DNA from 4 places in the Shewanella yunxiaonensis genome. Region 2 is predicted to be linked to each of the others. Evidence: predicted binding sites of a transcription regulator. Region 2 holds the regulator's gene; each other region holds the start of a gene.
The links. Region 2 encodes FliA, which starts transcription of late flagellar genes. Its sites were predicted from a motif close to CTAAAGNTNNNNNNNNNNNNGCCGATA; they were not measured.
Positions count from the first base shown of each region.

Region 1: KDN34_RS03700 (DUF5610 domain-containing protein) is a predicted target of FliA. The motif match lies at 3,244-3,270, and genes of this name have one in related genera.
Region 3: KDN34_RS08035 (flagellar protein MotY) is a predicted target of FliA. The motif match lies at 1,798-1,824, and genes of this name have one in related genera.
Region 4: KDN34_RS09400 (VC2046/SO_2500 family protein) is a predicted target of FliA. The motif match lies at 1,243-1,269, and genes of this name have one in related genera.

Region 1 is NZ_CP073587.1:776,310-782,103, reverse strand. It holds gene ggt (gamma-glutamyltransferase) at 1-747, opposite strand, end outside; gene KDN34_RS03710 (hypothetical protein) at 982-1,389, shown strand; gene KDN34_RS03705 (ferredoxin--NADP reductase) at 1,758-2,504, opposite strand; gene KDN34_RS03700 (DUF5610 domain-containing protein) at 2,611-3,210, opposite strand; gene KDN34_RS03695 (hypothetical protein) at 3,807-4,079, opposite strand; gene KDN34_RS03690 (hypothetical protein) at 4,458-4,628, shown strand; gene aroG (3-deoxy-7-phosphoheptulonate synthase AroG) at 4,669-5,733, opposite strand.
Region 2 is NZ_CP073587.1:1,130,967-1,136,760, forward strand. It holds gene flhA (flagellar biosynthesis protein FlhA) at 1-1,852, shown strand, start outside; gene flhF (flagellar biosynthesis protein FlhF) at 1,865-3,247, shown strand; gene KDN34_RS05320 (MinD/ParA family protein) at 3,252-4,133, shown strand; gene KDN34_RS05325 (RNA polymerase sigma factor FliA) at 4,126-4,848, shown strand; gene cheY (chemotaxis response regulator CheY) at 4,894-5,277, shown strand; gene KDN34_RS05335 (protein phosphatase CheZ) at 5,291-5,794, shown strand, end outside.
Region 3 is NZ_CP073587.1:1,751,325-1,757,118, forward strand. It holds gene KDN34_RS08020 (Glu/Leu/Phe/Val dehydrogenase dimerization domain-containing protein) at 1-329, opposite strand, end outside; gene KDN34_RS08025 (DUF4826 family protein) at 559-993, shown strand; gene rnt (ribonuclease T) at 1,048-1,716, opposite strand; gene KDN34_RS08035 (flagellar protein MotY) at 1,861-2,736, shown strand; gene ybgC (tol-pal system-associated acyl-CoA thioesterase) at 3,722-4,123, shown strand; gene tolQ (protein TolQ) at 4,113-4,802, shown strand; gene tolR (protein TolR) at 4,799-5,242, shown strand; gene tolA (cell envelope integrity protein TolA) at 5,243-5,794, shown strand, end outside.
Region 4 is NZ_CP073587.1:2,050,735-2,056,528, reverse strand. It holds gene queE (7-carboxy-7-deazaguanine synthase QueE) at 148-816, shown strand; tRNA gene KDN34_RS09415 (tRNA-Tyr) at 859-943, opposite strand; tRNA gene KDN34_RS09410 (tRNA-Tyr) at 971-1,055, opposite strand; tRNA gene KDN34_RS09405 (tRNA-Tyr) at 1,093-1,177, opposite strand; gene KDN34_RS09400 (VC2046/SO_2500 family protein) at 1,304-1,789, shown strand; gene KDN34_RS09395 (DUF406 family protein) at 1,860-2,150, shown strand; gene KDN34_RS09390 (putative bifunctional diguanylate cyclase/phosphodiesterase) at 2,302-4,482, shown strand; gene KDN34_RS09385 (YchJ family protein) at 4,479-4,970, opposite strand; gene KDN34_RS09380 (YybH family protein) at 4,979-5,533, opposite strand; gene smrA (DNA endonuclease SmrA) at 5,651-5,794, shown strand, end outside.

The DNA.
Region 1 (5,794 bases), 350 kb from region 2:
TTTCATATAGGCTGCGATACTGCGAGCAATACTTCCTTTGTAAAACTCATCTCTACCGCCCTTGGCTATTTTTTCCAGAGTATTTGCCAATGCAGGATTCTTGAATATTTCACCGGTTTTTGGCATGTGGCCATTGGGCATATAGGTCTCTTTAAAACCCGGATATTTAGCCAAACGCTTGCCACTCAGCTGCATGTAGTATGCAATCAATTCCGAGACGGGAAAGCCTTCTCGGGCATAGCGAATCGCTGGCGCAAGATTGTTTTTCATCGGTAATTTACCGAACTTACTGTGAAGCTGATACCAACCATCAACCGCCCCCGGCACTGATACGGGTAACGGCCCGTAGGGTGGTAAGTAATCCAAGCCTTTTGCCTTAAGTATTTCCAGCGTCAATGATTTTGGGCTTCTGCCAGAAGCGTTAAGGCCATAGAGCTGCTTATCTTTCGCACTCCAGACAATGGCAAAAAGATCGCCACCGACCCCAGAACCTGTGGGCTCCACCAATCCCAACATCGCATCTGCGGCAATCGCTGCATCGACCGCACTACCACCGTCTTTGAGGATATCCAGCGCTACTTGAGTTGCCAGCGGCTGGCTAGTCGCAGCCATCCCATGCACTGCATAAACTGCTGAGCGGCTGGCAAATGCCTTCCCCGTTATCCTGTCGTAAGCTAATGCATCAGCAGTGGAAAAAATCAGCAGCGACACAACCGTTAAAAACGACCATCGATAAATATTGATCATAGCGTTAGTCGAAACTTTTACCTTCGGATTAGATGTGAACATAGTCGGTTGAGACCGGTGATTACACAATGCAATAAACGTAACATAAAAGTGACATACTGTTCATAACGAGCAATGTATTGAAACAATTCTCTCGATGACTACCTCCTTTCGTAATTCTCCGCTAACACGCCATATTTCAACTAAACTAGAAGGCAATGAAAATACTCAAAAAAAATAATAAGGGAGAGTGGTATGTATGAGATAGGGTTTCTGCTGCTGGCAGTGCTGGTGCTCGGCTACCTTTTTCGTCACCGCTGGCAAACAAAAAAAAATAAAGAATCACGTGCTAGAACAGCTCCTCCGAAAGCATCCCCCTTTAAAGCCGTTAGCATTGAGTGCACTGGCTTTCCGTGTAAAGCGGCTGCCCAATTATCGGGGAAACGTTTTCTGCCGCAAGATGCCCCTTGCTTGCCATTAGCCACATGTGATAACCCAGACTGCAAATGCCGCTATATGCACCACGAAGATCGGCGAACTCCCGGCACAGGTCGCCGTATTCATGTTGGTCTAATTACCGATTTATACGGTCATAATGGGGAAGCAGAAAGGCGTAAAAACCCTGCTGGCCGCAGATATATGGATACGTACAAGCTTGGATAGGTTGCGGTAACACAATTGGGACATTATTGACTGACAAGATTTAAGGCTCAACGCAATATTCACAACAATCACACCACTACAGTGTCAAAGTCGTCTTACCACAGGTGCTCGGTGCGGCTTTGCCCAACCTCTGCCGTATAAGTTAAATTCATGCCAATTTCCGCAAAGTCACTTATTTAATAAGTCGGAAACATTGAACACTAAATAGGTTCATGGCGCCTCATATAAAAATCGAGTCATGAAACTTTGTTCATATCCTCCAGCATAAAAGCAGCTCTATAGGTTGCGGATCCAGAAACGTATAGATTTCCATCTACAACTTTGATTGGTGGTAAATTCGGAGCTGGAAAGCAATCGTGTGAATTTAGTTACCAATACTTCTCTGTTGTGATCTGCCCTGGTGCTCGCCGCAAATTTTTATGTAATCCCCGCGCCGTTAAAAGTTCAATCGTGCTGCGGATCATCCCCGGGTTTCCACATAACATCACCTGAGAATCTGTGGCTGTAATTGTGATACCAGCTTGCCGTTCAATTTCGCCGGAGGCAATGCCATCGGGAATTCGGCAATGTAACATCCCGGATTGCGTTTCGCGGGTCACACTGGGCAGCAAGCAGAACTGCGTATTCTTACGAGCCAAGGTCTGCAACTTATCAAGATATGCCAAATCATCCACTAGTCTGGCACCATAGACCAATGTTACTTGCTCAAATCGTTGCCAAGGTTCGGCAGTGTCTAACATCGACAAAAATGGTCCGACGGCCGTCCCTGTCGCTAACATCCAAAGATGTCGTCCCTGTAGCGTGCCAGAGGGCAATTCCGGTAACGTCAGGAACCCGGTAGCAGGAACATTGACCTCAACAACATCCCCTGGTAAGAGCAAGTGCAATGCTGGCGATAAACTTCCGTCGGGAACGGTGACCGCCAAAATTTCGATGTAGTTGCTGCCAGGCGCATTCACTACAGAATAGGCCCTAGCAACTCGCTTGCCTTGTATCTCCATCCCCAGCTTAACGAATTGTCCCGCAATAAAAGGGCCAATATCGACAGCAATCTTCAAACTGAAGAGCCTACTGTTCCAGTCAGTCCGCTCAATCACTTTACCGACGTGCCACATAGACCCTCCACCGAATGAGTCACCTAACTAAAGTTAAGCATACGCCACACGACACATAACAAAAACCCATTCCATTGAAGGGGTTTAAGCGACGATACATTTGGATTCAGCTCGCGGTATCTGTAGTAGCATTATCGCTGTTAAAACTGTCACGAAACGCCGTTAATCCTTTCTGAACATACTCATAAGTGGCATTGACACCGTCAGCGATATCACCATTTAATACGTTTAACTTATCCAGGATATTCCACGCCTCAGCAAAACCATTGTCGATGGCGCTACCAATAACATCCATGAAGCCACTAAGCTGGTCTGCTGCACTTTTATCTGGATTTTGTTGTTGATAGACCGAGAAAAACTGCGTCGCAAAATCCACAATTCGTCCAGCGGTAGCTTCCGGCGAATAATCCATTTCTTGCTGTTGTGATAGTTGCGGCGCCGAATTTCCCATGGGCCCGGCCAATCCCTGATTAATAGCATCAATTGCTGTCCGGTAAAGCAATTGCATGGGTTTATCACCGCTGCTTATCGACACCTGTTCCTGTGCTGAAGCAATCGCCTGATTCATCAATTGCTGGCTAATATGACGGGCACTTTTACTGCTGGCGACTTCAGATACGGCTTTACCGTGGTTGCCATCCACCACCGCCGCTTTATCGGTAGCGACCTTAGATACCTGGTAACCATGATTTTGGATTTCCATCATTTAGTCCTCGCGCATATTAAGCATTCATCTCATTATCGACCATTTTTTACACAAATTTAGATCAATTCAGATTTAAGTGCGGCAAGTAACATCGACATACCGGAGCGAACAAGCAGCACGACCATGGCATATAGCAGGCGAAACAAGAGGCGGTAGAGGTGTTTAACATCAAACAAAATATAGGATTGCGGGATTTTAAATTTACAACAGATTGTCACATTGAATGTGTTAAATTAGCATAAAGCTAATTTAGCTATTGCATAAACTAAAAATATTACCTAAGTTAGATTGTGCGCCACATCACAAAAAATGTTAGAATGCCGCCATTAATCATTTGGAACAGCTGAAAGGGAGAGTTAAAGGTGAAGACCACATATGTCAGCCGAACACCCACTAGCACAGACTGCACAAAAAATGCGTCATTAAGCTGCCAAAACTGTAGCCGACTAATTGAGATTGAGGGCGAAATGCTATGTTACCGGGGGGGTAAAATCACCGGTCTACGCCCCGTGTCCGAACAAGATGGCTGCGTTAATCTCCTCTGTGATGGCTGGCAAACACGTCAAGCTGACAACAAGTAACTCTTTTACACTCTACTAAAGTCCTGCCATTGTAGCTTGTTCGGCTGCGGCATGTGATGTTCCCAATAAATGCCAATCCATATCGTCGGGTATGGGCAAAGATAGCTTTTTGCACAGCGTAAGACCTCGTGTCGACACAATCAGCCCCGCCAGTAATTCAATATGCAACTGCTGCAACGCACAATCACCCAATCCACGTTGCTTTAACGTAGCAGCTAAGCTGCGCCAATCTGTAGTGACCCGTTTACTGGTTCCTTCAAGGCTTACCAATAGTGCAATATTTTCCATAGCATTACCTTTTTATAGATAAAGTTGACTACAGAACAAGTATGCAATCGCACAACTGAATCGCTACTGAATTACTTGTGGGTAATTTGCACAGAAATCAGCCAAATGTACTGAGAGTCAATCAGCACTTCACCTCATTTTTCGCTGAACTGTCACATTGTGACGATAGTATGGTGTTCACCGCTAACCGCTGAGATAACATTGTCGCTAACGTTAAAACCTTTTACATTTTTAAACAAAGTATTAGCGCAAATGTGATTATCTCTGACGCAAGAATTTGGTACTCTAAGTCAATTCTCAGGAAGTCAGTTTACCACCTGGATTGTGGGCCCTTTTAGTGCAGCGCTATTAGACAGTTAGTTAAAGGACCTAAGCATCATGGAATCCAAAGTTCAATATCCCCCTTTACCACTGATCCAAACCTGGGTTTGGATGATGGTCGAGTCAGGAAACCCCGAAATTCAAGCAAAAGGCCGAAACAATCTCATTGCTTCATTTGGAAGTCTGGCCAAAGCCAATGAGTATTTGCAGCAGAAATTGCAAAAATAACAGGCACAATAACTGTGCCTGTTATGCTTTGATAACATGTTTAAACTGCAGTAGATTTTCTTCTGGCAAGCACACTTTCATTAAGTAAGGCGAGCAGTTTTTCTGTGTCATCCCAGCCGATACAAGCATCGGTGATACTCTGACCATAGCGTAATGGTTGGCCGATTTTAAGTTCCTGATTTCCTTCAACCAGGTTACTTTCTACCATCAGGCCGAACACACTCTGCTCGCCTTGCTGTAGCTGCAGACATACGTCTTCGGCTACCTGCATCTGACGCCGATAATCTTTATGCGAATTGGCATGACTGATATCAATCATGATTTTGAGCGGCAATCCAGCTTTCTTTAATTGCGCTTTGGTTGCGGCAACAGATGCTGCATCATAGTTTGGTTCTTTTCCACCGCGCAAAATGATGTGGCAGTCATCATTTCCTTTGGTTGACACAATCGCTGAGTGCCCGAATTTAGTCACCGACAGAAAATAGTGCGAGGCACTGGCAGCCCCAATCGCATCAATGGCAATCTTGATGTTGCCATCAGTACCATTTTTAAAACCTACCGGGCAGGACAAACCTGAAGCCAGTTCTCGGTGTACCTGAGACTCAGTGGTACGGGCACCTATCGCCCCCCAGCACATCAAGTCCGCAACATACTGCGGCGTAATCATGTCAAGAAATTCACCGGCAGTCGGCAGCCCCATATCATTCAGATCCAGCAATAACTTACGGGCTTTACGCAACCCATCATTTAGCTGAAAACTTTTGTCCATATATGGATCGTTGATCAAACCTTTCCAGCCAACTGTGGTTCTGGGCTTTTCAAAATAAACCCGCATCACCACTTCAAGCTGGTCTTTATAACGTTCCCTGAGCGCTAAAAGGCGCCGACCGTACTCGAGGGCAGCTTCAGGATCGTGAATCGAACATGGTCCAATGATTACCAATAACCGATCGTCTTGAGTATGTAACATCTGGTGGATGCTGCGACGGGCATTGAATACAGTGGCCGATGCATTGTCCGTTGCAGGAAATCGTTCCAGAATAGCGATTGGTGGTAAAAGTTGCTTAACCTCTTTAATTCTCACATCATCATTCTGGTACGACATAGGATTCTTCTAACTCCGACTAATTAATCATAGGTGAGGCTCAAATCTAGCCTTTATGCCA
Region 2 (5,794 bases):
ACGTTTGGCGCTGAACGTTGCCTCTACCCGAGTCGTGTTGCTGGAAGGTCACAACGGTCCGGAGGCGGCCGGTAAGGTGATTGAAGCCTTCGGAACTGTGGTGATTGGTGGCAATTATGCCGTAGGTCTGGTGGTCTTTCTGATCCTCATTATCATCAACTTTGCCGTTGTTACTAAAGGCGCTGGCCGCATCTCTGAAGTCAGTGCCCGCTTTACCTTGGATGCGATGCCTGGCAAGCAGATGGCGATTGATGCCGACCTTAACGCAGGCATTATCAATCAGGATCAAGCCCGTCTGCGCCGTGCGGAAGTAACCAGTGAAGCCGATTTCTACGGGTCTATGGATGGTGCCTCTAAATTTGTCAAAGGCGATGCTATCGCCGGTATTCTAATACTCTGCATTAACATCGTGGGCGGTTTTATCATCGGGATCGTGCAACATGGTTTGAGTTTCTCGCAGGCGGTTGAAATTTATACCTTGCTGACCATTGGTGATGGTTTAGTGGCACAGATCCCAGGCCTTTTATTGTCTATCGCTGCGGCCTTAATGGTGACACGGCAGAATGAGTCTGGCGATATGGGGCAACAAGTCGTTCAGCAGATGTTCGACAATCCTAAGTCACTGATGATCGCTGCCGCCGTGCTGTTCGTTATGGGCATTGTGCCTGGCATGCCACATCTGGCATTTCTTTCCTTTGCGTTGTTGGCCTCTACCGGCGCTTATTTCATTTTTAAACGTAACGAAAAGAATAAACAACAGGCGTTGGACCTGGCCAAAAAAGGTCCGACCGAAAAAAATCTTAATGAACCCAAAGAACTTAGTTGGGATGATGTTCGCCCCGTAGACACCATCGGCTTAGAAGTGGGTTATCGTCTGATCCCGTTGGTTGATAAAGGGCAGGGCGGTGAACTTCTCAGTCGTATTAAAGGCGTACGCAAAAAGTTATCGCAGGAACTGGGATTCCTGGTTCCTGCTGTGCACATTCGCGATAATTTAGATCTGTCACCTAGCGCCTATCGTATCTCACTGATGGGGGTAGCTTGCGGTGAGGCCGAAGTACGCCATGATTGTGAACTGGCAATCAATCCTGGCCAGGTGTTTGGCAAACTCGATGGTGTAGAAACCAAAGATCCGGCGTTTGGCCTTGATGCGGTGTGGATTGCGCCTGAATTACGTGAACATGCGCAGACGCTTGGCTATACCGTGGTGGATACTTCAACTGTTATCGCTACCCATTTAAGTCAGTTGCTTACAAATAATGCGGCCAAGCTACTTGGTTACGAAGAAGTACAACAGCTGCTGGATATGCTGGCCAAACGTGCGCCGAAACTGGTGGATGGTTTTGTGCCTGACGTTATGTCGCTGGGTAACGTTGTTAAGGTGATGCAGAACCTGTTGAATGAAGGTGTTTCGGTGCGCGATCTGCGCACTATCGTCCAGACCTTGCTGGAATATGGACCGAAGAGCAACGATACCGAAGTGTTAACGGCTGCGGTGCGTATTGCGCTTAAACGCATGATTGTACAAGAAATAGCCGGTCCGGAAGCAGAAATCCCTGTCATTACTTTGGCGCCTGAGCTGGAACAGATGTTGCATCAGTCTATGCAAGCGACAGGCGGTGAGGGGCCGAATATCGAACCCGGGTTGGCAGAGCGGATGCAAAAATCCCTTGCCAGTGCAGCACAGAAACAGGAGATGGTGGGACAACCCGCTATTTTGCTGACATCGGGTATGCTGCGCGCCACTTTGTCACGATTCGTCAAGCACACTATCCCGAACTTACGGGTGATCTCATATCAGGAAGTGCCTGATGAAAAGCAGATCCGTATTGTTTCCGCTGTAGGCCAGTAGGAGTAACGAAGAGTGAAAATAAAAAGATTTTTTGCCAAAGATATGCGTGCTGCGCTGGCACAGGTAAAAGACACCCTTGGGGCGGATGCGGTCATTATGTCTAACAAGAAAGTCACTGGCGGCATTGAGATTGTGGCGGCAGTTGACTACGACGAGCCGCAGCCAACTGTGGCACCGGCACCAGTATTTAGCGATCTCAGTGAAGATAAAGTGTCTTTGGGACATATACGTACCGAAAGCAAAGCTAAAACTGCACCCGCCGCAGACTCGTTACAGGCATTACTGGAAAGACAACACAACCGACTGAATCAGCAATTAGCGAAACAACCGCAACCAGGTAAAGAGGATGAATTACCCGCCTGGGCACGCGGCCTAGCAAATGATGCCAGCAGTAAGCCAAAGCAAAATCAGCCGGATATTGGTGCAGCGTCTACACTCAGTAGCAAAAATAACAATGTCAAACAACAGCAGGAGCTGGAAGCCATGCGTCAGGAGCTGTCCTCTTTACGCAATCTGCTGACTCATCAGGTGAACGAGTTAATGATGGATTATAAGAATCGCCATGATCCAGTGGGCGCAATGCTTGAGCGGCGGCTGCTGGAAGCGGAATTCGCCCCTCAGGTTGCTAATAAATTAGCGTCATTATCACAGCATTATTCTCCGGCTGATCTGGTAAAAGCGTTGCCACAGTCACTTGCTAATCTGCTGAGTAACCAAGGTGATGATATTGTACGTCAAGGGGGCATTGTAGCCTTGGTGGGTCCTACCGGTGTCGGTAAAACCACCACTTTGGCGAAAATTGCCGCAAGATTTATTGCGCATCACGGTCCAGATTCCGTGGTGTTAATCACCACCGATCATTATCGAATCGGAGCCTTTGAGCAATTGGCAACTTATGGCAAGATAATGGGATGTCCGGTAAAGCAAGCCCAAGATCTCAATGAGTTGGAGCAGATTGTTTATCAATTCCGCAATCGTAAACTGGTATTGATTGATACAGCTGGTATGGGGCAGCGGGATATGCGGTTGTGTCAGCAACTTGACAGTCTAACTGCCAACAGCCGCTTGCCTATCCGCAGCTTTTTAGTGCTGCCATCTACTGGACAACGGCGGGTGTTGCAAGAAGCTATCAGCCAATTCAAGCGGATTCCGCTGGCTGGCGCTATATTAACTAAGCTGGATGAATCGGTGTCCTTGGGGGCGGCGTTAAGTGTGTTAATCCAAAGTGGTTTATCGTTGAGTTATACCACTGATGGACAAAGAGTGCCGGAAGATATGCAAGTCGCTGATACGTTAGGATTGGCGAAGCAGGCTCTGGCTGTTTTAAACCGGACAGAAGCGACAGATTTTAACCCTGAATCCAGGTCACCCGAAATGACCTATGCATTTGAGTAAAGCTATGACCCGGGATCAAGCGAGTGGTTTACGAATGATAAATCAACAACAAAACGATAAAGTAAAAGTAATTGCCGTTACCGGTGGCAAAGGTGGCGTTGGTAAAACCAGCGTTGCAATTAATACTGCCGTGGCGCTCGCAGAAAAGGGCAAGCGAGTAATGGTGCTGGATGCGGATTTGGGGCTGGCTAACGTCGATGTGATGCTGGGTCTCAGAGCCGAACGCAATCTTTCCCATGTGTTGTCCGGTGAAGCTGAACTCGATGACATTATAGTGCGTGGTCCTAAAGGTATTGGGATTATTCCCGCTACTTCAGGTACTCAGGCCATGGTAGAGTTGAGCCCGGCGCAACATGCCGGGTTGATTCGTGCCTTCAGCGAAATGAAAACTCAGTTTGATGTACTCATTGTGGATACTGCTGCTGGCATTTCCGACATGGTGCTGAGTTTTTCCCGGGCCTCACAAGATGTACTGGTGGTGGTTTGTGACGAACCGACATCAATTACTGACGCCTATGCGCTGATTAAAATTCTTAGCCGCGAGCATGGCGTTTTCCGTTTTAAAATTGTGGCGAATATGGTGCGCAGTTTGCGAGAAGGGATGGAACTTTTTGCCAAACTCAGTAAAGTCACCGACCGCTTTCTGGACGTTGCGCTGGAGTTGGTCGCGACGATTCCCTTTGATGAAAACTTACGCAAGTCGGTTCGTAAGCAGAAACTTATTGTGGAAGCCTTTCCCAAGTCCCCAGCCAGTATCGCTTATCATGGCTTAGCCAATAAAGTGATTAGCTGGCCGATACCGCAACAACCCGGCGGTCATCTCGAATTCTTTGTCGAACGTTTGGTACAAAAACCTGAATATCAGGAGGAAGGTACCAGTGAATAAAATGGCCGCAGCGTATGCCGGTTTTGACGATAAAAGCTCAATCGTTAACCAGTATGCGCCGCTGGTGAAACGGATTGCGCATCATTTACTGGCACGCTTACCGGCTTCTGTCCAACTGGATGACCTCCTGCAAGCTGGCATGATGGGGTTGCTGGAAGCCGCCGCAAAGTTTGATGGTAGTAAAGGCGCCAAGTTTGAGACTTTTGCTGGGATCCGTATTCGAGGCGCGATGATTGACGAGATTCGTCGCGGTGATTGGCTACCACGGTCGGTGCATCGCAATCAACGGCGCATTGCTCAAGTCATTGATGAACTGGAACAGGAGTTGGGGCGCGATGCTCGCGATGTCGAGATTGCGGAACGACTGGAAATGCCACTTGATGAATATCATCACATTCTAAGTGACGTATCTTGCGGTAAAATCATAGGAATTGAAGATCTTGGTGGTGCACCTGATGCTTTTTTCGCCGATGAAATGGCGGCAGATGACACCTATGAGATGCTGGCAAATAATCAGTTTCGTGACGCTTTGGCCGAGGCGATCAAACTTCTGCCGGAAAGAGATGCGCTTGTTCTGTCGCTTTATTATGATGAAGCACTCAATTTGAAAGAAATTGGCGCTATTTTGGATGTTAGTGAGTCTAGAGTCAGTCAGATCCACAGTCAGGCAATGCTACGACTCAAAGCTAAGCTCAGGCATTGGACACAGAATTAAGCAGTTTTTGAGCGGTTTTTAAAATTCAGCTCTGCGGAGGAAACTTTGGATAAAAACATGAAAATTCTTATTGTTGATGATTTTTCAACGATGAGAAGAATTATCAAAAACCTGTTGCGGGATCTTGGGTTTAACAACACCCAAGAAGCCGATGATGGGTCAACTGCGCTACCAATGCTGCAGAAAGGTGATTTCGACTTTGTCGTCACCGATTGGAATATGCCGGGGATGCAGGGCATTGACCTGTTAAGAGCGATTCGAGCTGACGAAAATCTGAAAAATATTCCGGTGTTAATGGTAACTGCTGAAGCCAAACGCGAACAGATCATCGCCGCCGCTCAAGCAGGGGTCAACGGCTATGTCGTTAAACCATTTACTGCGGCAACCCTGAAAGAGAAGTTGGACAAAATTTTTGAACGACTCGGTTGATTTCGGGGGAGCTATGATGGCTGAAAAAAACGCGCTCATTACGCTAGAACAAGCTCAGCATTTAGTCGAACTGCTATCGGCCGGACAACAACAACAAGCGGATGAAGTCGTTCGTGAGTTATGCCAGCCTATCCAACAGGAACTGTTTGCCGAAGTCGGTAAACTGACCCGACAGTTACACAATTCGTTAAATGAATTTCCGATTGATAGTCGTTTGGTGGAGCTGACCAATAACGATATCCCTGATGCGAAGGAGCGTTTGAGTTTTGTCATCGATATGACGGAACAGGCGGCCAACAAAACGATGGATGCCGTAGAAGAGTGCCTGCCACTTTCCGATGCGCTCAGTGTCAGCTTGACCAATATCAAACCTTCCTGGGACAGACTGATGCGCAGAAATCTTTCCCTTGAAGAGTTTAAAACGCTTTGCCATGACGTACAGCATTTCATGGCGCAAACCGAAGCAGACTCAAGCCGCTTACATGAATTGCTGAACCAGATTTTGTTAGCGCAGGAT
Region 3 (5,794 bases), 620 kb from region 2:
CTGCCGCCAAGCTTGTTAACAAACTTTCCGAACGCACGAAACAACGCTTCTCGGTTATCCGTACGACTGGGATCCGCAATAATAACGGCTTTGCCACCCCCCATAGCTAATCCGGCGAGCGCATTTTTATAAGTCATGCCTTTCGAAAGCCTTAATACGTCGGTAAGGGCTTCGTCATCAGAGTGATAGTTCCACATACGACAGCCACCGAAGGCTGCGCCAAGGTGGGTGTTGTGTACGGCGATAATGGCCTTTAGACCACTAGCTTCATCATGACAGAACACCACCTGTTCATGTCCGTCATAAGCGGGATGATTAAATACAGCCAAGGTGCTTCTCCAAAGTGATATTTGAATATATGCCCCATCGTTGCAGGGCTTTTGTTGTGATATTGCATTCAGAACGATAGCATCCACTACTTAAGCCAACAAAGTAGGCGAGCAGAACACTATATCAGTGACTGGAAATATACCTTTCCAAGTTGGTACTTAAAATGGACTGTCACCTTATGGCATGATCCGTTCTTTGAACTGCAACAGAAAAAGTTAAGGAAGAAGTATGACTGAGCCATCCGCCACACCAGATGCTGCTGCCCAAGAAGCTATGCGCACGCAGTGGGTCCGCGAGCAGTTTCAGAAAGCTAATCGCTTTTTAGCGGAAAAAGGTATTGTCCCGTCTAAAGTGATTGCGGAAGAATGCCGCTATTTAGCGCCATTGGTGGCCTTGTGGAAACTGGAATCAAGCATCCCCAGTAAAAAAACATACTGGGTGATAGGCGGCGATTTACCGGCTGACTTCATCGAAGTTACTGCGGCAAAGGACGCCAGAGAAGCAATGCGGCATTTCTCATTCAGGTGGCAGATGCAAGCTGAAGGTCTGCTACAGAGCTCTACTGTAGATGCGACGCAGGAAAAATTTGCACAACTATTAATCTCCCGCGCTGAAAGTTTGTATCAATTACAAAATGACGATAGTTTCTGGCAACAAAACTGATTAGCCAAATAAAACACCCGCAATTGCGGGTGTTTTCACTTTATTGAACTGATGTTATGCCGCGTGTTCGTCTTCGTCACTCTGTTCATCATTTTCGACCGGCCAGCCACCAAGGGCTTTCCAGCGATTTACGATATAACAAAATAATTCAGCAGTACGTTCAGTATCATACAATGCTGAATGTGCTTCTTTATTGTCAAAAGCTATTCCTGCAAGAGAACATGCTTTAGCCAATACCGTATGGCCTAATGCCAATCCAGCAAGAGTTGCAGTATCGAATGTTGCAAACGGATGGAAGGGGGAACGTTTGATCCCGGTGCGTTCGATGGCTTTACTGACAAAGCCATGATCAAATGCTGCATTATGCCCGACTAATATTGCGCGATGGCAACCTGTGTCTTTCAACCCTTTACGGATTGCCTTGAAAATTTCTTTAAAAGCTTCTGCTTCATCGACAGCGCCGCGGAGCGGGTTGTATGGGTCGATACCGTTAAACGCCAGTGCTTCTGGCTCAAGATTTGCGCCCTCAAATGGCGCTATATGGAAATGTACAGTTTTATCCACGACTAACTGCCCATTTTCGTCCATTTTTAATAAGGTGGCTGCAATTTCCAGTAGGGCATCAGTTGCGGCATTAAATCCCGCCGTTTCGACGTCTACCACAACCGGATAATACCCTCGAAATCGATATTTGAGCTGGTTACTCGAGGTAGGGTGACTCATGATATATCTCTATACAAATGCAAGGCGGGTATTATGCGCAATCGTGACAGGCGTGTCATGTCTGATTGCTGAATTTATCGCCTAAAGGTTTCTGATTCTTCACCGATAACATCAGTATGACCAAAGAACTGACGAGTTTTTTCCATGTGGTATAGAGTGCTTTTGCTATCATCACTTTCGATATTGCCGCTGACGACTTCTGCTGAATTGCGGCATTATGTGGCGTCATTGGATCAATCCCAGTGGAAGTTACTAAAGAATTCGCCCGTGGCCTGCACTTTAGAGCACGACATTCCATCCTATGGCCGCGCAGTATTTAGTAGCCGAGCCGGTAAAGAACTGAATTTACAATTTACTTTGGATATGTGGCAAAAGCCGGACGCGGTTACCGATGCCCGTTTATTGAGTAAAGCGCCTATGTGGCGACCAGGGGTAATGTCTCGTACAATCACTGACTTGCATTATCAGAAGTATTTTAATGGTGAAGTACCCAAAAGAGCAGCATGGACTATGCTCAATGAACTTGAGCGAGGTATGGAACCAACATTTTATTACACCGACTGGAACGATAAAGACAGTACTGTAGCTGTCGGCTTGTCATCGGTGAACTTTCGCGGAGAGTATGCAGACTTTAAACAATGTCTGGCTAACTTGTTGCCCTACAGTTTTGATGATATCGCCTTTACTGTATTGACGTATGAATCCGGTGGCGCAGAGCTTACCCGCAGTTCAAAAGCCCAATTAGCCAGAGTGCAACAGTATCTGAAATATGACCAAGAGGTCGAGCTGGTGTTGATAGATGGATACACAGACAGTTTTGGTGGGCGTAGCATCAACCAGAAGGTTTCTGAAAAACGCGCGGATGCAGTAAAGCAACTGTTTGTCTCAGAGGGGATCGCGGCCAATCGAATTAAAGCTGAAGGGCATGGTGAACGACGGCATGTTGCATTGAATACCTCAGATAGTGAGCGTGAACGTAACCGTCGGGTAGTTATCAGAATAACTAAGCCAGAAGAATAATGGTCAATTTATATGAATAAAAAATCTGGCTAAATGCCGGATTTTTTATTTGGAGTGACAATAAAAAATAAAAAGCCCATTCGTAATGAATGGGCAAAAAAAATACAGTATTGCAATCAACAAATTGAAGGAAGGAAGTCAAGCATAAGAACCAAACTGATATCACTGAAAACACACCAGTTTGAAAACTCCTTTTGTCCGGTAACTCAATAAACAAGCTTCCAGAACATGTGAATTATTCTAGGGGTAAGTCGAAATTTCGGCAAGCGAGAAAAATTGCTGTTTAAGATAAAAAAAACTAATAACCAGAAGGTGATACCTGTCACTAAATCATAATGGAAACCATAAAAATGGTGTTTTAATCATAACTGATGCATATATTTTCACTGAAATTCCCTTGCCCACAAATTATCGGAAGACACGAGTTAGCAGAGTGATGTTATATAACCTGTAAATATGCGGCAATTAACTTTGAAAGATATCATTTACAATTTTGTAACTTTTTTGGCATCAGAAAATATATTCAATTTAAAAATCAATATCAGGATAAAAATTAGGGTTGGTTTCTATTTCAATGGAGTTAATTTACATAAATGTTAATGTTTAGCAATAAACTGTGAGCGATGGCTCAATGAATTAGCGGCGCTAGGCTAAGCATCATCTAAATTGCTCTCCAATAAAAAACATAATCTCCTTGCCATTTTATCGTTACGGTCATCTGCCGATCTCTGTTTACTTTTTTGGTAATAAAGACTTACGGAAACCGGGGACTATGCCTGGATCGTTGCAGCTGATGCGATTTTTTCTTAGCGGTTTGTCAAGTTCTTCCGCGTCAATTGGGGCAACAAAAGCAACTGATTAAGCTGCGGTTAAGTTACCAAAAATTAAATTGAGATGTCGAAGCCGTTTGCTTTGCCGGCCATTCACAAGCGTGAGCCGGATCGGTATAGTAGTGGGCATTTGTGGCAGGAAATCAGTAGGATCTATGTTTCGCTGGCCTATTACCGTCTATTACGAAGACACCGATGCTGGTGGGGTGGTTTATCACTCCAATTACCTCAAATTTTTTGAGCGCGCACGCAGTGAATGGCTGCGGGCAATGGGAATTTGTCAGAGTGAGTTGCTGAAGCAGGATTTAGCATTTGTTGTACGTAAAGCAGAACTCGATTTCTGCCATGCTGCTCGTTTTGAACAACAACTTTGCGTAGAGAGCTGGATCTCGGAGTTGAAACGGGCATCGCTGGTGTTTGAACAGCAACTTGTTGATGAAAATGGTATCTGTTATTGCAAGGCTTCAATTAAAATAGCTTCAGTTTCGTTGAGCAAGATGAAACCACAAGCTATTCCCGAACCGATTTTGCAGGAGTTTAAAATAGGTGAACGCTGATATTTCTTTTATAGGGTTGTTTTTACAGGCAAGTTTGTTAGTCAAACTGGTCATGCTCACCTTGTTATCGCTATCAATCGTTTCTTGGGCCGTTATCATACAGCGTCGAAAAGTGTTGAGTGATGCAAAGCATAGGGCCGAACAATTTGAAGAAAAATTCTGGTCAGGTGTAGATCTCAACCGCTTATATCATGATTTGGCCGCCCGCCAAGACAGCAATACTGGGCTGGAAATCATGTTTGTGTCAGGGTTCAAAGAATACGCACGTCTTAGCAAAATCAGTAGCCGAGCGCCAGAAGCAGTGATGGATGGCAGCTATCGCGCCATGCGGATTGCGTTATCAAAAGAACTGGAAGAGCTGGAAACACATCTGCCATTACTGGCAACCATTGGCTCTACGAGCCCTTATATCGGCTTGTTTGGCACCGTTTGGGGGATCATGAATGCCTTCATTGCACTTGGTGCCGTTCAAAACGCTACGTTAGCAATGGTCGCCCCCGGGATTGCAGAAGCCTTGATTGCGACTGCCATGGGCTTGTTTGCCGCGATCCCCGCGGTCATCGCCTATAACCGTTTTTCCACCAAGGTAGAAAAGTTGGAATCTCATTACGCCAACTTTATGGAGGAATTTTCTAATATTCTCCATCGCCAGGCATATACCGAGAAGGACCCCGCATGAATCAGGGATATCAGCGTAAACGCCGGCGCCCGGTAGCTGAAATCAACGTGGTTCCCTACATCGACGTGATGTTGGTGTTGCTAATCATTTTCATGGTGACCGCGCCGATTGTGTCACAGGGTGTAAAAGTAGACTTGCCCCAAGCGACTTCAGAGCCATTGCCTGCCGATAGCAAACCGCCGGTGATCGCCTCGATTGATGCTGAGGGTGAATACTTTCTGGATGTCGGTGGTGCGCCAAGTAACGAACCGCTAGATTTGGATGATGTTGCGACTCGGGTGGCGGCAATCATTCAGCTGGAACCAGATCGACCTGTTGTCGTCAAAGGTGATAGAGCCATTCCGTATGAGAAGGTTATCCAGCTAATGGTCACGTTGCAGAAGGCTGGCGTGCCTTCAGTGGGTCTGATGACAGATTCACCGGACGAGGAGAAGAAGTAAGTGGCCGGGCAAGCTGATTTTAAACTACCGCTGATTATTTCTGCGGTATTGCATATCGGTGTGATTGCTGCACTGGCATTGAATGTAGACTTCAACAAGAAGCCAACAGATACCATGATGTCAGAGTCCAAAGCCCCGCCGGTACAAGCGGTAGTGGTCGATCAACAAAAAGTTGATGATTATGTGCAGAAATTGAAGGCGGATAAAGCAGCGGCTGTGCGTAAAGAACACGAACGACAGGCTGAACTCGAACGCCAGGCAGATTTGGCTAAACAAGCCCGTGAGCAAGAGCAGGCGCGTATTCAGAAATTGGCTGAAGAGCGTAAACAGCAAGAAATTGAAGCCAAACAAGCTGCCGATATGGCAAAAGCGGCACAGCTAAAAGCGCAACAAGAGCAAAAGCGGGCTCAACAGGCTGAAGCTGATCGTAAGCTCAAGGAACAACAACGTCAGCAGGCAGAAGCAGCCGCCAAAGCCGCTGAAGAAAAACGTAAAGCGGAAGAAGTCGCGGCGAAAAAGGCCGAAGCCGACCGCAAGGCTCGTGAAGACGCT
Region 4 (5,794 bases), 920 kb from region 2:
CACTCAATTAGCGAATGGCGCACAGTTTACCGCAAAATAGCGCGAATTCCTTAATCGGATGTCAGGTTTGCCATTTTCAAGAAGATGCTATATAACGGCGCGCCGCAATGAGGGAAATATCCCTTGTCAGTTTTCAGGAGCCTGCGTATGCAATATCCGATCAATGAAGTGTTTGAAACCATTCAAGGAGAAGGCGTTAATACTGGCCTGCCAGCAATTTTTGTGCGCTTACAAGGTTGTCCTGTGGGATGCCCATGGTGCGATACCCGTCATACATGGGAGCAAACGCCGGAAAATGAAGTGCCAGCTGAACAGGTATTGCAAACGGATGGTCAGCTTGGTCGTTGGGCCTGGTATGACGCAGAAACACTGCTGCAGGCATTTCAGCAGAAATCGTTTTCAGCTAAGCATGTGGTGTTAACGGGGGGGGAACCTTGTCTGTTTGATCTCGTTGAACTCACCAATTCATTAAATCACGCGGGTTATACCACTCAGATTGAAACGAGCGGCACCTTTGAAGTGAAATGCAGCCAGTCAACTTGGGTTACTGTGTCACCAAAAATCGGCATGAAAGGTGGTTTGAACGTGCAATCACAGGCGTTGGCGCGTGCCAATGAGATTAAGCATCCGGTTGCGACTCAGCGGCATATCGAGCAATTAGAGTCCTTGCTTGAAGGTGTGGACTTGACCGGAAAGGTGGTCTGTCTGCAGCCAATAAGCCAGAAGCCAAATGCGACTGCGTTAGCGATTAAGGAATGTATTGCACACAATTGGCGACTATCTGTGCAAACGCATAAATACCTACAAATTGATTAGTTAGAAAGGTAGAGACAATAACAACGAATAACGCATAGAAAATGGTGGAGGGGGAAGGATTCGAACCTTCGAAGGCGGAGCCGTCAGATTTACAGTCTGATCCCTTTGGCCACTCGGGAACCCCTCCCCGAAATTGGCAGCTTTTGTGGTGAAATGGTGGAGGGGGAAGGATTCGAACCTTCGAAGGCGGAGCCGTCAGATTTACAGTCTGATCCCTTTGGCCACTCGGGAACCCCTCCTCAACTTCACACAAAAGTGCTGATTGGCAGCGCAAAATGGTGGAGGGGGAAGGATTCGAACCTTCGAAGGCGGAGCCGTCAGATTTACAGTCTGATCCCTTTGGCCACTCGGGAACCCCTCCTCAAATTGCGGCGGCAATAGTAGACAGAAAGCGTTTTTATGTAAAGCCTGATTTTGCAAAAACCACTAAAGTTAGTGGCAGTTCGGTCGATTAAATAACAACAGGTTGTTTCTTTGATGTTTTTTTATGCAATCCAAACCGATACTGCACAACGAACTGCAATTAGGATCTCGTTTAAATCGCGCGATAGAAACAAACTCGCGCAGTGATTTTGGCCTACTGTTGTCGCTTTTGTCACAAGATGTGCGCGATTGCCCACAATTTCATTTGCAAGATGAATTAGATAACGACACCCGGTTACGCCAGCAATTTGAGTTACCTCCAGCACCGACACTGCTGGGGGATCTCAGCCAGCAGTTAGTCACCGATAACAGTGCCCAATTTTTGTCAGAGGGCCCGACAGCATTTCGGTTAGCCGAAGCAATCAACGCAGAACCTATCGTGATCCGTGGTCACTGGGCCAGTGGCACCGGTGAAGTCCTGGAAAATTGTAGTCTTCTTGCTCGTAACCGTTTCAATGGTGAGCATTTTCCGTTATTGCCGGAAACGCCACAGCTGTCTGAATTGGTATTACAACAGTGTCTGGCGGCCCATAGACTACAAGCAGCGTGAAACTTGCCACAGAAACACAGGTTATAAGAGCCTATAATCACTAAGTTATGGTTCATTCCGGAGAGACGTCATGAAAAGCATTAAAGAAGCGCAAAGTGATTTGGTGAATGATACCTGTGCTGAATGTGGCAGTTTTGTCGATATCGGTACGGTGGTTGAAGAAAGCGATGTATTACTGCATTTACAGTTTTCAGGCAAAACCGCCAAGGAAGACGCGCAGACATTGGCAGACAAAGCCTCGGCAAGATTTGCTGATGCGGTGGTTACATTGACAGAAAAAGCACCTAATTGGCTGTTAGACATTGAGTTTGGCTGTAGTGCAGAAAAAATGATCTTCCAATTGGAAAACAGTCTGCCTTAATACAGATGGGATAAAACTGTTAGCAGAAATACAGATGGGATAAAACTGTTAGCAGATATATCTATTGTTGCTGCGTAATTCGTAAATGTGTAATCTTCGCGAGTGATAATAAAAAACAATAGTTTAGGTCTTTTAATTTGGCTGGATGTGAATGAGCGTTAATCGTGGGCAGTATTGGCGATTATTGGAGTCGCTAACGAATTCGACAGCGAAACAACAGGGTGATTTTGTTGGTACGGCGGAGCTTGCTACAAAATTACTCTGTGAGCACTTACAGGTCGATCATGCCAGCGTTTGGTCCTGGTCTAAGGACCAGCACATTCAATTTGAAGCGGCGAGATATGGTACACCCGCCAGTCAACAGCGCGTCCGGCCGAGTAATTTACAATCATTATCACATTATATTGCCGAGCTTCGAAATCATCTGCATATCGCCGCGAGTAATGCGGCTGATGATCCCCGTTTAGCTGAATTACATACTAGTTATATCCAGCCCAATCAGATTAAAAGTGCACTGGAAATTGCCGTCAGGATTAATGGACATATTGAAGGCGTCTTGAGCCTTGAACGATATGCCCAAAAAGCCATCTGGAATGACACTGAAATACATCTGGCTTGCCAGGTAGCGGATCAGTTGGCACTGACGCTGGCAACCGGTGATGCTTATCATAAAGATGAGATGCTGACATTATTCCAGTCAGCCATCGAAAAGTCAGCACAGATTACACTGCTGGTGAATTTACACGAAGAAACTATCGAATATGTGAATAAAGCACATGAGATGGTAACCGGTATTCCGCAAGATAAGCTTATAGGTCGGAGTTTTAAAGAGCTGGCTTTTTTCCGTCAATCTCCCGAAGCCGCTCATCAAGTATTAGAACAGCTATGTCGCGGAGAAGTGGTTCGCGGTGAAGTGCCATTGCAACATAAAAATGGTGACAGTTATTGGTTGAAATTCTATGCCAGCCAGTTTGAAACCAGACGCGGAAACCACTACGCGTTGGTGACGGCTGAAGATCATACCGAAGCACGCAATCATCAGACTGAATTAGAACATTTTGCCTGGCATTGTAATCTCACTGGCCTGTATAACCGTACCTATTTTAACCGCATGCTGGATCGTACAGAATGCGGCTATCTGCTACTCGTCAACCTAGTCGGCTTTAAGCGATACAATGACACTTACGGGCATAGTAAAGGTGACGATTTGCTGGTGGAAATCGCTCGTCGTCTGCGACATTTTTCAGCGTTATATAGTGGTGCTGAAACCGCACGTGTGGGTAGCGATGAATTTGCGTTGTTGTTACCTGAGTTGAAACAGGAAGACCTCCAACACTGCTATGGTCGTTTGTATCAACAGTTGAGTATGCCTATTTCCTTGGGGCGGGAGTCTGTGGATGTCCGTCCAGCCATGGCAATTGTCGCTATTGATGAAATTGTCGAAAAAGTGCCACCACTGACGTGTGCCGATATTGCGTTGCAATATGCCAAGAAAAAGCAGGGAATGGCTATTCAGGTGTTCAATAGCACATTACTGAAAGCATTCAAGGATGATGCGGAGATTGAACGAGATTTAAATCTGGCAATTCGTGGCCGTCAGTTTGAACTCTACTATCAACCGCTGAGAGATTTGCAAAGTAAGAGTTACATCGGTGCCGAGGCGCTTATCCGTTGGCATCATCCCAAACGCGGCATTATGTATCCCGGCGCGTTTATTGATATTGCTGAACAAACAGGGTTGATCAATAGCATAGGTAGTTGGGTGCTTGAGGCTGCCTGTAAACAGCTTTATCTGTGGCAACATCGCAATATTGACATGTCGATGCACGTTAACGTATCCGCCAGGCAATTCTTCGGTGGTAATCTTTATGAACAGGTATGGGATCTGCTAACTCGCTATCGTATTAAGCCGAAAACGTTAATTCTTGAAATCACTGAAACCGAACTGATGGAAGATATTCGCTATGCAACCAATCTGTGTCAGGAATTAGCAGATTTGGGCGTTGGTTTGGCTATTGACGATTTTGGTACCGGCTATAGCTCGATGCGTTATCTGAAACAATTCCCCATCAGCAAGCTGAAAATTGACCGTTCTTTTATCTCGGATTTGAATATTAGTCGCCAGAGTCAGGAAATTGTGAGTGCGATTATTGCGATGGCCAAGGCGCTCAACATTTCACTGACGGCTGAAGGGGTTGAAACCGCGGAACAGGAACGATTCTTAGCGGATAATCTATGTCACCAAGCCCAAGGATTCCTTTACAGTCCGGCATTACGTGAAGCTGATTTCGCCCGCTTTATTGAAGCAGACAAACCTGTGATGCTCCATTAACGCAAAAGCTTATTCATACAGCAAAGTTTAAACTTGCGACCACTGCCGCAGATGCAGGAATCGTTGCGTTTAGGCAACGCTGTCTGATATTGCTCGCCATCGGTATAAAACCAGTGTTTATCTACCAACAAAAAATTTGACTGTTCGTAGATGGCATCTAATTTACCATCGATCTTATACCACGCTTTAAATAAGACGGTGCCGCGGCAATCCTGCTGTTCACTACTGATCACATTCAACGTTAACCAATCTGGTTGCTTACCTTGTGCAAGTGATGTGGCCGTCAATCCGTGACGAAAATCCGGATGATGAGTTTTTTCTAGATAGCCGAACAAGTGCAGTACAAACGCCGCATATCGTGAACGCATCAATGCTTCTGGCGTAGGGGCAGGGATCTGATGTTGGTGGTATGGCTGGCAGCATTGAGAATACTGCTTGCCGCTACCGCATGGACAATTGCTTTTCGCGTCGATTTCCATAGAGGCCATCACAAGTTTTACTTAGTCAGTGGGCTGAAATGATGACCATAATAGAGATTGGGTTTGGGGGGGGCATCAAAAAAATGCTGAGGTTCAGCGCGGTTGCTGATATCGACTTTCCATTGCCAAACACCTTGGGCATTTTTTTCTGAAACAGTGACCATCTTTCCCGCAAATTCACTCACTGGCTCTTCCGTTTCGGCGGGGGGATGAAAACGCACCAGATAATAGCAGACATCTGTTGCTGAATTGCCTTGGATTAACCGTTTCACCAAGCGAAAATCGACTTCAATGTGCGCTTTGCGCTTACGAATTCGGTCAAAGAATTTCTGATAAAGTTCGACAATGCTATTCTTGCCGGTGACGATGGCGACATTCTGTTGTTCCGGAATATAGGTGGCGTCGTCAGCGTATATTGCAACTAACCGTTGAGGATCTAGTGCCGCAAAGGCATTAATGAATTGCTGATACTGTTGATTCAGGGCTACCTGGTCTGCATCGTCGCTATTGGCAGCCCATACTGGCTTTACCGTCGCGAACAGTAGCGCCAGTGCTATCAGAAAGATTCTCATTTATACGGTCTAATCAGGTGTAATGCAGGTAACTATAATAGATGCCACGGTCGATCAGAAGATTGATTTCTTAACAAAGTGTGTAATCTAGACGTTGGAAAAGGATGGACTTTTGTTATGGATCAAAATGATAAGGATTTATTTCAGTCAGAAATGGCTGACGTTGTCCCATTAAAACAGAGTCATACGCTGCCTATTTCACCCAAAGCGGGCCCCTCTGATGCCCAGCAGGCCAGAAAAGCGGCGGCTCAGGCGAGTGAA